2 linked regions of the Thermogutta terrifontis genome follow. The protein of the gene in region 1 binds, or shares a complex with, the protein of each later gene. Links are inferred from orthologs where the notes say so. Each region holds a gene or a part of one and is shown in the gene's direction. Other genes may lie near its edges.

Region 1 (8,080 bases):
TCCACCGATCGCGAATTCCCACACGGAGCGGTGCCCAGCGTGAAGATGGTGATCTGCTCGCCGGTGCGCCCAAGCACACGGCGCGGGAGCGGTTCGCTGTTGACCGCCGCGGCAACACTGAACTGATTTTTGGTGAGCACGGCTGGAACAAACACGGCTCCGCCGGCCAAGACGCCCGCCTGCTTCACGAAATCCCGACGGGAAAGAGAACCGCGATTTGTCATGGCTGGATCCTTTCTTCTCTTCACATGGACAACTGCAAACCGGGCCAGAAGTCCCCGAATGACTCAAGGAAGCTCTACACAATTTGTTATTTAACTAATCGCCCAGACCGATGTCCTGCGTATGGTTTTCGGAGCACAACACCCGTAGCGGCGATTCATGAATTGCCCCTGCCAACCGCAAATTTCAACTGATCCGACGTGAACTACTCGGGCAAACCCCAAGCCCGAGGAATAAAGACGGCGGAATGGATGACCTCGGCCAACCCCGCCATGTTGGCTCGACAACACGCCATTATTGTCAAGCGAAGCAAAATAAAGTCAAATAGTAGCAAACAATTACCGCATTGCGGTGATCCAAAAGGGGCCTGCGGTTCCCCACCGCAATTCCGTGTTGTATGGGTTCTCTCAACTCGGTCGGAGGGTATTGGTCTCACATCCCCTGGTCTTGGTCCTTCACTGGGAGGAGGTCGGCTCATGAGTGACAAACATCACCTGTACCGATGCGAGGAATGTGGCCGTATTGTGGAAGTGGTGGATGCCGGCCGGGGCACGCTCACCTGCTGTGAAATGCCCATGAAGCATCTTGTGGAAAACACCGTGGACGCGTCCAAAGAAAAACATGTCCCGGTGGCCACCCGGGAAGGCTCCTCTTTCCATGTCAAGGTCGGCAGTGTGCCCCACCCGATGACCGCCGAACATCTCATCGAATGGGTGGAGGTGGTCACGGAAGAGGCCGTGTGCCGGGTGGAACTTCAGCCCGGGCAGCAACCCGAAGTGAAATTACCCGCCACAAAAGGAGCGGCGACCATCCGTGCATACTGCAATTTGCACGGGCTGTGGAAAACGGACGTGTGAGCCGATCCCGTTTCAACCACGCACAGACACAAGCCCCGCAAAGGCGGCCACGGCCAGAAATGTGAAAGCAAGCACAAGCTGAAGGGCAACCACGCTGGAATCCTTGAAGTAAAGTTTTTTCACACTACCAAGGACCTATGTCGTCTTTGCAGGGGGCCAAAAAGTAGGGGAAACGTCGTATATTTGCGGCATTCCGCGGCGCGAAAAGGCCGGCACGCAGCAGATCCCCTATAGAACATTCAATTTGCCACATCCGAGGGGCCATCGCCGGGCCACTTCCGCCCTCCCGTTAAGCTCCTTGTGACCCCGTCTCAAAAACGACCTCGTCCTGATTGGTGGAATCGGGTATCCTGGGGAAAATAACCCGAACTGGCGCGCGACGAAGACGGCAGGTCACCCAAACGTCGTATGCTCCCCCACAGATCCTGACTGGCGTGAGAATCTGGGAGATATGCTCAAAGCGTTGGAAATAGTGGGCTTTAAGAGCTTCGCCGACCGGACCCGGTTTGAGTTCCGTCCGGGGATCACCGCCATTGTCGGGCCAAATGGCTCCGGAAAGTCGAATGTTGTTGACGCCATCAAGTGGGTCCTGGGCGAGCAAAGCATCAAGAATCTCCGCGGAAAGGAGATGACGGATGTCATCTTTAATGGGTCGGCGACGCGGCGGCCCCTCAATTTCGCGGAGATCACCATCACCCTCGATAACTCCCGGGGCATTTTGCCCATCGATACCCCCGAGGTTCACATCACCCGGCGACTCTATCGGAGCGGGGAAAGCGAGTATCTCATCAATCGGCAGCCCTGCCGACTGCGGGATATCCGCGATTTGCTGGCGGGCACCGGCCTGGCCACCCAGGCTTACTCGGTCATTGAACAGGGCAAGATCGACCAGCTTCTCCAGGCAACCCCGTTAGAACGCCGGGCCGTGTTCGAAGAGGCGGCCGGTATCAGCCGATTCAAAAGCCGCAAGCTCGAAGCGCAGCGGCGGCTGGAGCGCCTCGAACAGAATCTCGTCCGCCTCCGCGACATCGTGGAGGAAGTGGAAAGCCGCCTCCGCGTGGTCCGCTCCCAAGCGGGAAAGGCCCAGCGCTATCAGAAATACGCCGAGGAACTACGCTCCCTGCGGATCCATCTGGCAAGACTCGATTGGCAGAAATTCAATCAGGAACTTGCTCGATTGGAAGAGCAAGAGAACCGCCTGGCTGGGCTTCAGGCCGACCTTTCCGCCCAGTGCGAACACCTGGAACAGGAGCTAGCCACCGCGGAAGACCTCCAGAGCCGGTGCGACGAACAGCTCTCCACTCTGCAGAAGGCCCTTTCCGTCAATCGCGAACAAATTGCCGCGGCGGAAGCCGAACTCGAACACGAGCACACCCGATCCCGCGAACTGGAACGGGAATTGACACGGCTCAGAAAATCCCTGGCAGGTTTGACGCTCCGTGCCGAAGACGTCGAGACGCAGCGGCATTCCCTGGCGGAGGCCCTGGCGGCAGCGGAGTCGCAATATCGCGACCTCGTCCGCCAGATCGCCGAGGGCGAACGCCTCCTCACGGAGCGCCTCGAGGTTCTCGACCGTCGCCGAACGGAGTATGAGGAACTCCGCGCGCGGCACTGGGAACTGCTTCAAAAATCCCTCGCAGCAGATGCGGAAGCCCGACAGCACGAAGGCCAGTTGCAGGTCCATGCGGCAACGATTCAACGGTTGCAACAGGAACGCGAGCGGCTGCAACAGGTCATCACCGACCTTGGCCAGGAGCACGAGGCCGTTCGCCGTCGGCACGAGAATGTGCTTCGCGAACTGGAGGACATCCAGCACGGCATCCACCTGGCTACGGAACGCCGTGACCAGTGCCGCGAGGACTGTCTTCGTGTTCAGTCGGAACTGGCCGAGCTGCAGGAACGACGGACGGCGGCGCGGGAACGTGCCCGACTGCTTCAGGAATGGGAGGAACGCCTGGAAGGGATCGATAGCGGCGTCAAGGACTTCTTGCAGCGAATGCGCCAGAGCGGTGACGGCGCAGCGGCTTCTCTTTGCGGCCTGGTCGCCGATCTGTTTCAGGTGGAGCTACAGGTGGCGTTCCTCGTGGACGCAGCGCTGGGAGACGCCCCCCAATGGGTCGTCCTTCGAGATAGCCGTCCCTTCCTGGAGCAACTTCGGCAGGGCAATGCGGGCCTCACCGGCCGGGTCGGCGTCTTCTGCCTGGACCGCCTGGAACCCGCCGCCGCGGCGTCTTCCCACGAGGCCGTTGCCCGCGAACTGGCCGCCGTTCCCGGTGTCCTCGGGAACGCCGAACAATTTGTGATGGTCCCCGAGGAGATCCTCCCTCTTCGCCGCCTTCTTTTGGGGAATGTATGGTTCGTGGAGTCCCTGGAAACAGGGCTGGAGCTGGCGCGTCGGTATCCCCAAAGTCGGTTTGTCACCATGGCGGGAGAGGTGGTCACTTCGGATGGTCTGGTGATCGCCGGCCCCAAAAGCGCCGTGACCGGCCTCATCTCCCGACGCAGCGAATTGCGGAGCCTGCTTCGGGCACTTGCCGAATGGGAGCAGACCGCCGGAAAACTGGAAGCACACCTCCAGGAAACGCGACGAGCCTGGGAGGAAGCCGAGACCCATCTGAACGAGTTGACGGAACAGCGACGCCGCCTCGCCGATAAACTCCGCGAAATCGAACAGCAAGAGCGGCAACTGCAGCGGCGGACCGAGGAAAGCACGCAGCGCTGGCAATCCATTGAGAGTGAATTCGCCGAGCTGGATCAGGCCTGCGAGAAACTCCGGCAATCCCGAGATGCGGCCGTTCAGGCTAAGGGTGATTACGAAAACGCGGCACGCCAAATCGAACAGGACCTGGCGCGACTGGGAGAGGAAATATCTCGACTGGAAAACGACGTCCAGGAACATCACGGCCTGCTCACGGCACTCAAGGTCGAGCTGGCCAAAAGCGAAGAACGACTGCAAGCCCTTCGTCACGAACTGCGACGACAGGAACAGGCGGCGCAGGAACGCCTGAAAGAGTTGGCGGATCTTCAGCTACGTTTTTCAGAAACGGAAACGGCCTGGCGGCAATCCCAGCGAAAGATCCTCTCTGTGGAGATGACGCTGGCTGAACTCTATTCCGCAAAGGACGGTCTCACGCTTGCCCTGCACCAGGCAGGAGAGGAGCGGGAAGCCGTCCACAAGCAGCGGCAGGCCCTTCAGCACCGCCTCCAGGAAACGCGTCGCCGCCTCAAGGAAACCGAGGAACAACGACACAAAATTGATCTCGAGCTCAACTCCATCCGGCACGAAAAAGCGACCCTGCTCCAGCGGGCGGAAGAGGATTACAACATCTCTCTGGCAGAAATCGATCAGCCCGCCTCACCCGAGGAAACACGCGACCGGGCCGAAATCGCCGCGGCCATCGACGATCTGCGTCGGAAGATTCACTATTTGGGTAACGTCAACCTGGAAGCGCTGGAGGAACTCCGCGAACTCGAGGAGCGCTACAACACACTCTCCAGCCAGTATCAGGATCTCGTCTCAGCGAAAGCGGCGCTTTTGCGGATCATCGAACGGATCAACGCCGACAGCCGCCGTCTCTTCGCCGCGACCTTGCAGACGGTGAGCGAACATTTCGCCATGCTGTTTCGGGAGCTCTTCGGCGGAGGCCAGGCCAGTATTGAGCTGGAGGAAGGCGTTGACATACTGGAAAGTGGGATCGAAATCATCGCCCGCCCTCCCGGAAAGGAACCCCGCAATATCTCACTGCTCAGCGGTGGGGAAAAGAGCCTGACGTGCGTCGCATTGCTTCTGGCCATCTTTCGCAGTCGCCCCAGTCCGTTTTGTGTCCTTGACGAGGTGGACGCGGCCTTGGATGAAGCCAATATCGATCGCTTCACCCGCGTGCTGCGGGAGTTTCTCTCACTCACACAATTCGTCATCGTCACGCACTCCAAGCGCACCGTCACCTGCGCGGACACGATTTACGGGATCACAATGGAAGAGTCGGGGGTGTCCAAACGCGTTTCTGTTCGATTTGAGGACCTCAGCGATAACGGCGAAATCTTGAGCACCGCCCCGGCGAGAAGTGAATCTTCACGCACCCAGGAAAAAGCGGCCTGAAATGGGAGACTATTGCCCCCCGCCACGGGGTGAACTGGTCGGCGAAGCTCTTTTTTTCGGTTTTGCTGTTACACTCGGCTCCTTCACTACATCCCTGCCCGATTTGAGGCTCTCCAAGGGTTGAAAAACGGTGTCGCGTGCCACGGGCTGGGCTATGGTTACAGGGAAGATGTGGATTGCTGGGAACGCAGACTGTGGTGATGAATCGTATGAGCGAGGCACAAACCAACCGCGTTTTGGAGCCGGAGGGCTTCATCACTCCCCAGCCGACTGTGGAGCCGAAGGATGCGCCCTCCGGCCAGACGGACAACATGTCCACTGTTGCACCATCTGGGGTCACCGCACCGATTCATATTCGGAACATCATTGTCGCTGATGACGACGATCTCATTCGAAGGATTCTCGCACGGTGGTTGACTCGGGCCGGCTATTGCGTGCGGGAGGCGGCCAACGGCAGCGAGGCCCTCCAAATGGCTCGTGAGGAGCCGCCCGACATTGTGATCACGGACTGGGAAATGCCGGGCGTGGAAGGCCCTCAGCTCTGCCGCGAAATCCGGCGGTTGCCCCTACCACATTACGTTTATTTGCTCATTCTGACTTCCCGGAACGATCCGAAATGGGTCGTGGAGGGGCTGGAAAGCGGGGCCGATGACTTTCTTTCCAAACCGATCCGCGAGGCGGAACTGGTGGCCCGACTTCGGGCAGCCGCTCGCATCCTGGAAGGCGAACGCAAACTCCAGCAACTTGCCCGCACGGATGCCCTCACCGGGCTTCTCTCTCAGCGCAGTTTTTACGACATTCTCTCCTACGAATTCCAGCGGGCCCGACGAACCAATCGTCCCCTCAGTTGTGCGATGCTCGACCTCGACTTTTTCAAGCGAATCAACGATGTATACGGGCATCCGGTGGGCGATGTGGTCCTTAAGGTCGCAGCCGATACACTCCTCCGTTCCTGCCGGCACTCCGATGTGGTGGCCCGATATGGCGGTGAAGAGTTCTGCGTGCTGCTTCCGGAAACGACCGAAGAGCAGGCCGTCAATTGGGCGGAGCGATTTCGGGAAATGTTGCGGGCAACGCAAATCGATGTGGTGGATAAAAAGCTCACAGTGAGCTGTAGCATCGGCGTTTCCGGTCTTTACGAGGACACACTCACGCCCGAACAGCTCGTCGATCAAGCGGATCAGGCCCTGCTCTGTGCTAAACGCACTGGCCGTGACCGGGTGGTCAGTTTTCGAACGGTCAACCAGAATGTGGAATTCAATCTGGACGAGTCTCATCGACGTCATGACCTCTTCGAGGGGATTTTGGCGGAGCACGTCATGACGCCCATCGTGGCCCCTCTCCAGGGCGATGAGACAGTGGAACACGTGGCGGCTTACTTTCTCCGCTCACGCATTAGCTCCGCTCCCGTGGTCAACGAAAACGGACAACTCATCGGAATCGTCTCGGAAAAGGACCTCATGGAGGCCATCACTTCCTCGGAAGGCTGGAACCGTCCCATCTCGGAGCTCATGCGGCCCCACGTCATCACGTATCCCGCCGACACGCCGGTGCGGGTGATCTACGAGTTCCTCTGCCGCGTGGCCATGCGACGGGTGATCATCACCGACCGAGGCGTTCCCGTCGGAGTGGTGAGTCGGGCCTCCCTCCTCCGCTGGTTCCGAAACCTTGTGCTTTCGGAGCGCGCCCGGGCAAACGGCCAGCAACCGGCGGGAGATAACACCGCGGAAGAGATCATCCAGGACGCGCTCAACCAGATCGACCAGGAACGCGACAAGATGGCGCAAAAACTTGCCGAAAAACCACCAGACCTTTGCGCCCATCTTGTGGGAGCTGCCAGCCGGATTCAGGAACTCGCTGTGGACATCCTTGCCTTCGCCTCGGCCGTTCAGAATCCTCTTGGGGAACACTTCGGTTGCGGTGCGAGTTCCATAGTCGATTAACAGTCTTTCCCCGCTGCAGGCCAGTTTCGCCGGGCACGACGATCTCGCCGAATTGCTGGAGAGGCAATTCATGAATTGCCCCTACAACATCGGAGGGACCCGCTTGTCGGGCCCGTTTTTCCCGGAGGGACGTTTTCCGGAGGGACCTGCTTGTCAGGTCCGCCGTTCAACGTTTGATCATCCATCCCTAATATCGGGCACAATGAGCGTGCCCTCCGGATGATTTCTCGGAGGGACCTGCTTGTCAGGTCCGCCGTTCAACGTTTGATCATCCATCCCTATTATCGGGCACAATGAGCGTGCCCTCCGAAGTTCCCCACCGAGGCACCCCGCCATCCCGTTGGCAGCGATGACTGCCCGATGCTAAACTTGGGCAATTAAGAAATTTTTCACTCAAGCCTGACCTGACACGCTGGCACAAGGCTTTCACATACTCCTTCATATCTGATGGATTGTGCCGCGAAGGATCCCTGAACCATGGTGTCGAGAGAGAATCGGCTCGCATTTCGTGGAACACTGGTTGTGGCCGTTATTGTCGGCTGCTGGATTGCTGAGGTGGGGAGCAGCCCCGGGCGCGATATTTTTGTCAACAATGAGGCCGGCGACGATGCGTTTTTCGGCCGGGTGGCCACCCCAGGGAGCACCGTCGACGGGCCTGTGCGGTCGATTACCCGGGCGATTGAGCTGGCGCAGCCGGGGGATCGCATTGTGCTGGCTCCCACAAAGACGCCCTATCGCGAATCGATCACGCTGGCCGGTCAGCGCCTCAGTCGGGGAATTCTGCAGGACCTCATCCTCGACGGAAACGGGGCCGTGCTGGACGGCTCCGCTCCCGTTCCAGTGGACGCCTGGGAACTGGATCGGCAGGCCTGGCAACGCTGGGGACGGGCCGTCTATCGGTTCACGCCAGAACAGAGAAGTCATCAGCAACTCTTTCTCGGCGACCGACCGGCAAAACG
Region 2 (6,631 bases), 3.9 Mb from region 1 along the record:
TCAGAGCGCAAATTTTTTCGGTGTGCGGGGTAAGGTATGAAAGTTAGGAAAAGGAAGCGGTGTTAGGGAAAGAACTCGTCCCCTGCCGCGTGACGGAGCTTCGTGAATAGCACAACGGATTGAAGGAAGGAGGAAACTGAGTGATCATCGCTGCAACCACCCGGTGTTTTGCCAATCTCCCACTGGAAGCGGCGTTCGAACGTCTCAATGATCTCGAATTCACGCATGTGGAAATCATTGCCCATGAGACAGAAGGGCACCTGAAACCGTCAGAAATCGCGGCTGACCTGGATCGGGCGATTGCCATTTGCCGTAATACCCATCGCCTGACTCCGGTGGCCTACAGTGTGGACATTGAAGCGCAGGGGGAAGAGTATTACCGGCAATTCGCCGCCTGCTGCAAACTGGCCAAGGCAACGCGGGTGGTGACGGTGGTGGTCCGTGCTTCCGAACTGGGAACGCCGTTTAACGAGGAAGTGGAGCGGCTGCAACGGATGGTGGCGATTGCCGCTATGGAGGAGGTTGTCGTGGCCATGCTCGTCGAGACTGGCCGCATGAGCGAATCACCAGAAACCGCCGCCGTGCTCTGCCATCACGCCAAAGGACTTGGCATCTGCCTGGATCCCAGCTACTTCATATACGGTCGGGCGTCCCCCCCCAGTATGGAGCCGATCCTTAAATACGTGCGGCACGTCCGACTGCGCGACACCAAAAAGGACCGCTTTCAGGTGAGAGTGGGCCAGGGAGAAGTGGAGTACAGCAAGCTTCTTGCCAATCTCAGCCGGTACGAATACGATCGGGCCCTTTCGATCGACATCCTTCCCGAGCCAGGCGTGGACCAAAACGCCGAACTCCGGAAATTCCGGCTCCTTTTGGAAACACTTCTTTGAAACACGCTGGATTCCTTCGGCCGCACAAAGGACGCAATCACAACAGCCGTTGGCATCGGAAGTTATATACCTCCCAATCCCGGCGGTTGCTTCAAGCGCGCTGCGATGGAACTACTGTACTGTTATGAGTGATGTTCGACCGGACGTCGGGGCAATTCACGAATTTCCGCTACCGGAATTCGGTGGGGCCGTGCTCCATGCAGCATGGGAGCGATTCATCAAGCCCCGGAAGAAAATGCATGAGTGAATTTCGGATCCCTTTTGCCTTGCTCTTTTTTTCCGGCTGCGCTAGAATGCGCAAGTCACGCGGATGTCCGTCGGCAAAGGGATACGACTGGGGATTGGTCGCCGATGAGGGCCTTTGCGGGGGCACCCGGTGGTCACAATGGCGCCCTCTTACTGGGCGTGTAAAAACGTGCGGAGAGATTGAGAGGTGATTTATGGAACCCCCGCTGGCAATGGTGTTGTTACGGTCTCCTACCAAACCGTCTTTGGAAAAGCTCGACGAAGCCCTCCAGGCAAACTGGGAGGGTCTCCCGGCCCTTGAGGAAGCTCTCGTGGCGCTGCCCCCGGATCTGGATTTGCCGCCATTTCAGGCGATTCGGATAGGCGATACCGTGGCCTTCATCCTTTCGGAAGATGACCCCGTTCCGAAAGAGGATCTCGAGCTCGCCTGCCTGTCGGCCTGGTACTGGCCGGATGCCCATGAGGCCATCGATAAGCACACGGCGCATCTGGTCGTTGTTCTGCCCGAACCGCCGCAGGATCCCCTTGAGCGGTACATTCTTCTGACTCAAATCACAGCGGCTCTGGCTCAGATTACGGATTCCGTGGCGGTGTTTTGGCCCCGTTCCCTCCTGGTCCACAAGCCGGAAGACTTTATCAATTCGGCGCGACAGATGGGACCGGGGCAGTTTCCGCTGGAGCTGTGGGTGGCCTTTCACGGAGAGATCGAGGAGGATCAAACTCTGACTTTATTCACCCGGGGTATGGCGGCCTTTTCACTTCCCGAAATTGAAGTCTACAACACCCGGCAGCAACCGCAGTTTGTCTACGAGCGGGTGTACAACATCGCATATTATCTGCTCGAAAATGGTCCGGTCATCCATGATGGAGAGACGGTCGGGATGAGCCAGGACGAGCAATATAAAGTGCGGATCGGTCCGTCCCGCCTTGAACCGCGGATTCGGGCTCTCCAGGTGGAAATGTGAGCTGAGCCTCCCCGGGGACGTCCATCTTCCTTGGGATGATTGTCCCGGATTGCACTGTCACATCAGGTGAGAGCAAGCGAATGGATTAAGGGAGTTTCGGGAGACGGCACACATGCTCCATGCGGTGATTTTGGCTGGGGGATCCGGAACCCGCCTCTGGCCGGAGAGTCGCGCCGCCCGTCCCAAGCAACTCCTGCCCATCGGGGGAGAGAAAAGTTTACTCCGGGCCACGGTGGATCGCGTTCTGCCGCTGGTTCCTCTGGATCGTATCTTCGTGGCGACGAGCAAAGATTTAGCGCCTGCAATCGCGGAAGAGCTGTCTTTTCTTCCCCGGACGGCGATCCTAGTGGAACCGGCTCCCCGCAACACGGCACCGTGTTTGGGCCTGGCCGCCGCTCGGCTTCTGCGGGAAGACCCGGACGCGATCATGGCGGTGTTGCCCGCCGACCATGTGGTGTCGCCGGATGAAGCGTTTATCCAGGATTTGCAAACCGGCGTGCGGCTGGTCATGGAAGATCCTCGGCGGTTGGTGACGTTCGGCATCCCGCCTACATATCCCTCACCCTCTTTCGGCTACATTGAGCGCGGTGAACCTCTGGCTCTTCCCGAGAGCAGTAAACTTGAGGAGCCCGTTCGGACGGAGACAGCGCCCCAACACCGAATATTTCAGGCGCGACAGTTCTGGGAAAAGCCATCTCGGGAAACGGCTCAAAAATACCTGGAAGCCGGTACTTTCTACTGGAATGCGGGCATTTTTGTTTGGAAGGCCGCCACTTTGTGGCAGGCGCTGGAGGAGTACTGTCCGGAAGTTTTTCAGCCCCTTGCCCGAATTGCCGCAGCCGCTGACTCACCCCGATTCGGCGAGATTCTGGAATCCGAATTCCAGCAGATCAAAAGCATCTCCATTGACTATGCGGTGATGGAAAAGGCAAACAATGTTGTCGTGATCGAGGCGACGTTTCGCTGGGATGACGTTGGTGGTTGGCGGGCACTGGAGCGGCTGCTGACCGTGGATGAGAGAGGTAACGTCGCTGATGCCCCGCGGGTGATCTTTTGGGATGCAGATGGCACGATCGTTCACAGTCGCCGGGATGACCATCTTATCGCCACGCTGGGGGTCAAAGACCTGGTTGTTGTGGTCACTCCGGACGTCACACTTGTGGCTGACAAAAATCGCGAGGAAGATGTTCGCAATCTTCTGAAGGAGCTGGAACGGCGGGGATGGCGGGAGTATTTGTAATGCATCGCGGCAAAGGATTTTAGAACGTGTGGGGTATGCCCGGGCCCATGGCCGAAAGGTGAACCAGAATGGCGGGTGGAACGACAGAATTCCGCGTCAATCTGGACGTCTTCCGCGGCCCGCTCGATGTTCTCCTCTACCTCATTCGCAAACACGAGCTGGCCATCACGGAGATTTCGGTTTCAGAAATCGCGGAACAGTTCCTGCAGTTTGTGGAATCAGCCCAGCCGCTGGATGTTGACACGGCAGCCGACTATCTGGCCATGGCAAGCTGGCTGGTGGAGCTCAAATCTTATGAACTGTTACCGCACGGGGAGGAGATGCCAGAGGAATTTGTCTCCGAACCGCGTGAAGAATTGGTCCGGCGGCTTCTGGAGTACAAGCGCTACCGGGATCTGGCGTATCTGCTTGAGGAGCGTGCCAAAGAATGGCAAACGCGTCTCCGGCGTCTGAGCGATGACCTCGGGGAGAGCCCGATTCAGCCCGCGGATGAACCGCTGCAAGAAGTCCACCTGTGGGACCTGGTCCAGGCTTTTTTGAGGGTCCTCCAGGAAAGCGAGGTCCAGGCAGGAACGACGCTCGTCTATGATGACACCCCCATCCAGGTCTTCATGGAGCGTATCTATCGGCGGTTGCTCGATTGCCAACAACTCGCGTTTCGCGAACTCTTCTTGCCCGGGATGCACAAATCCACGCTGGTTGGGATCTTCATGGCGGTGCTGGAGTTGGTACGATTCGGCTTTATTCGTGTCCACCAAGAAGAACTCTTTGGCGAGATTCTCCTCTCTCTCCGCGAGGACCGCCCCCCGTATCACCCCTGGGAACCGCCTCCGGCAACCGAAGAAGGGGAGATGGCCAACGGCACGACCACTGGGCAAGCCTCTTCCCAAAGCGGACAATAGACGTTTCCATGAAGTTGGCTGGGGCTTACCGGGCTTATAGTGACGCTCTTTGGAACAAGGGCGGAAATCACCCACCTGGAGACGTGATGGTCCCTTCGGAAAAGCGTGCCGCGGTGAGTTCGGAAAATCGCAAATCACAAAATCATGATGAGCGGTGTTTGGGAGCTTCCGGCGAAGAGGCCCTGAAGTCGGTCCTGCTAGAAGATCTGCCGATCAAGAGGCTCTCGCACAAAAACATCACCATCGAGGGGTATTCCCGGGCCGCCTTTCAGACCTACTGGCGGATCCCGGAGTTCCGGCTCGGTTTTGATCTGGGGGGCCAACCGTGGGCATTCATGGGGACGCCCTCATGGTTTGTGTCACACACCCATATCGATCATGTGGTGGCCCTTCCGGCGTATGTTTCGCGGCGGCGGATGATGAAGATGGAACCGCCCACTATTTACCTGCCGGAACAGGCCGTCCCGCTCGTGGAAAGGCTCCTTCACATCATCGCGCGGCTGGATCGGGGACGCCTTCCCTGCCAGCTTGTGCCGACAGCGCCTGGCCAGGAAGTCGAGCTCTCCCGAGAACTCGTCGTCACAACGGTTCCCACCCAGCACACCGTCCCCTCGCTGGGATTCATCGTTTGGGAACGACGGAAAAAACTGAAACCGGAGTTCCATGGGCTGCCCGGCGAGAAAATCCGGGATCTGCGTCTCAGTGGCGTGGAGGTCACCAACGAAATCCGTCTGCCGCGGGTCGCCTATCTCGGCGACACACGGGTGGACGTCCTGGACGAGTACCCCGACCTGTACCGGGCAGAAGTGCTCATCATGGAGGTTACTTTTCTTTCGCCCCATCACCGTGGGGAAAAGATTCGGAAATTTGGGCATGTGCATATTGACGACCTGGTCGCCCGGCGAGACCGCTTTCAGAACGAGCTGATCATCGCCTCCCATTTCAGCATCCGCTACACGCCGCGATTGATTGAGAAGCTCGCCCGAAAGGCAATTCCAGATATGCTGGGCGGGCGACTCCAATTATGGCTGTAACCTTGGCCGCCATTTGGCGGGCAGCTTTGTGCCATATGTCGGGGTGGCTGACCCATCCCCACTTTTTGGAAGGATCTGTCGGAATCTGAAGCCATTGCCCGCGGTAAGGGGCATTCATGAATTGCGTCTACCGTGCAATCAGCGGTATACAGACCTGATAAGCACGTCCCTCCGAGAATTTTTTCGGAGGGGCACGCTCGTCGTGCCCGACGCAAGGAACGTAGCACAGCGGACCCGACGAGCGGGTCCATCCGACCATTGCCCGCGGTAGGGGCAATTCATGAATTGCCCCTACCAAACATCAAAAACTTGGCTCTGCCAAAATGCGGATGGATTAGGCCGCTCATCCAGCGGCCACGCGGCGGGTGGCTTCTGCCCCGTCCGAAAGGGCCAGCCTCCTGCGGAATAAGATCTCTCTCGGCGGTGATCGCCAGCGGGTATAATGGGCCGATATGCTAGCCACCGGCCCTGTGTTCCCATTCCGCTGGGCGCAGCAAATTCTGGCGGAGAGCGAAACCACCATAACGAGGGGGATGATGAGTCAAAAGAGTAAGATTCTCATAGCGGACGACCACCCCACCAACGTGGAGCTTTTGGAAGCGTATCTGTCCCAGTGCGACTGCGACATTTACGTCGCCAGCGATGGACTGCAAACCCTGGAGCTTGCCCGCAAAGTCCATCCCGACGTCATCCTCCTCGACATCATGATGCCCAAAATGAGCGGGTTTGAGGTTTGTCAGCGGCTGAAAAGCGACCCCGCCACCAAAGACATCATGATTCTGATGGTGACAGCTCTCAATGAGTTGGGCGATATCGAGCGGGCCGTGGCGGCGGGATGCGATGATTTTCTCAGTAAACCCATCCATAAGCCAGAATTACTCAAACGTGTCGAAAACATGCTCAAGCTCCGTCATGTGACGGATGAGCTGGAGCGGCTTCGCGCGTACATCGACGCGATGGAACAGAGACGGCAGACCGGCCCCACCACCACCTAAGCTCGGAACTCTATCTTGGGTTCGCTTATACCTTTACACTTCATGGCAGAATAACGATCCGGAAAAACACCAAATACGATGAGCGTTCGCACGAGATTTGCCCCCAGTCCGACGGGTTACCTCCACATTGGCGGTGTTCGCACGGCCCTCTTCTGCTGGCTGTTCGCCCGCCGTCATGGAGGACAGTTCATCCTGCGGATTGACGACACGGATCAGCAGCGGAATGTTGAAGAAGCCCTCCAGCCGATCCTGGATGGTTTGCGGTGGCTGGGGATCGATTGGGATGAAGGGCCGGAAGTTGGTGGGCCGCATGCCCCCTACTTCCAATCGCAACGGTTGCCCATCTATCAGGAGGCTGT

The links.
Region 2: the proteins of smc (region 1) and THTE_RS16605 are in contact, whole or in part, in a crystal structure (PDB 3ZGX), measured with the Bacillus subtilis proteins. The link is inferred for Thermogutta terrifontis from one-to-one orthologs.

What each region holds. Positions count from the first base shown.
Region 1 is NZ_CP018477.1:553,214-561,293, reverse strand. Bases 1,141-5,378 are described here. They hold smc (chromosome segregation protein SMC), read left to right. Parts: upstream 1,141-1,530; coding sequence 1,531-5,178; downstream 5,179-5,378. Outside these bases: THTE_RS02045 (aldo/keto reductase), read right to left, coding at 1-224; THTE_RS02040 (desulfoferrodoxin), read left to right, coding at 699-1,079; THTE_RS02030 (diguanylate cyclase), read left to right, coding at 5,388-7,121; THTE_RS02025 (right-handed parallel beta-helix repeat-containing protein), read left to right, coding at 7,599-8,080. UniProt on the Bacillus subtilis protein: Required for chromosome condensation and partitioning.
Region 2 is NZ_CP018477.1:4,482,225-4,488,855, forward strand. Bases 2,538-5,326 are described here. They hold THTE_RS16605 (segregation and condensation protein A), read left to right. Parts: upstream 2,538-3,409; coding sequence 3,410-4,243; downstream 4,244-5,326. Other genes in these bases: THTE_RS16600 (mannose-1-phosphate guanylyltransferase), read left to right, coding at 2,538-3,341; THTE_RS16610 (MBL fold metallo-hydrolase), read left to right, coding at 4,330-5,277. Also shown: THTE_RS16590 (sugar phosphate isomerase/epimerase family protein), read left to right, coding at 141-890; THTE_RS16595 (DUF4261 domain-containing protein), read left to right, coding at 1,331-2,101; more of THTE_RS16600, read left to right, coding at 2,214-2,537; THTE_RS16615 (response regulator), read left to right, coding at 5,811-6,272; gltX (glutamate--tRNA ligase), read left to right, coding at 6,351-6,631. UniProt on the Bacillus subtilis protein: Participates in chromosomal partition during cell division. May act via the formation of a condensin-like complex containing Smc and ScpB that pull DNA away from mid-cell into both cell halves.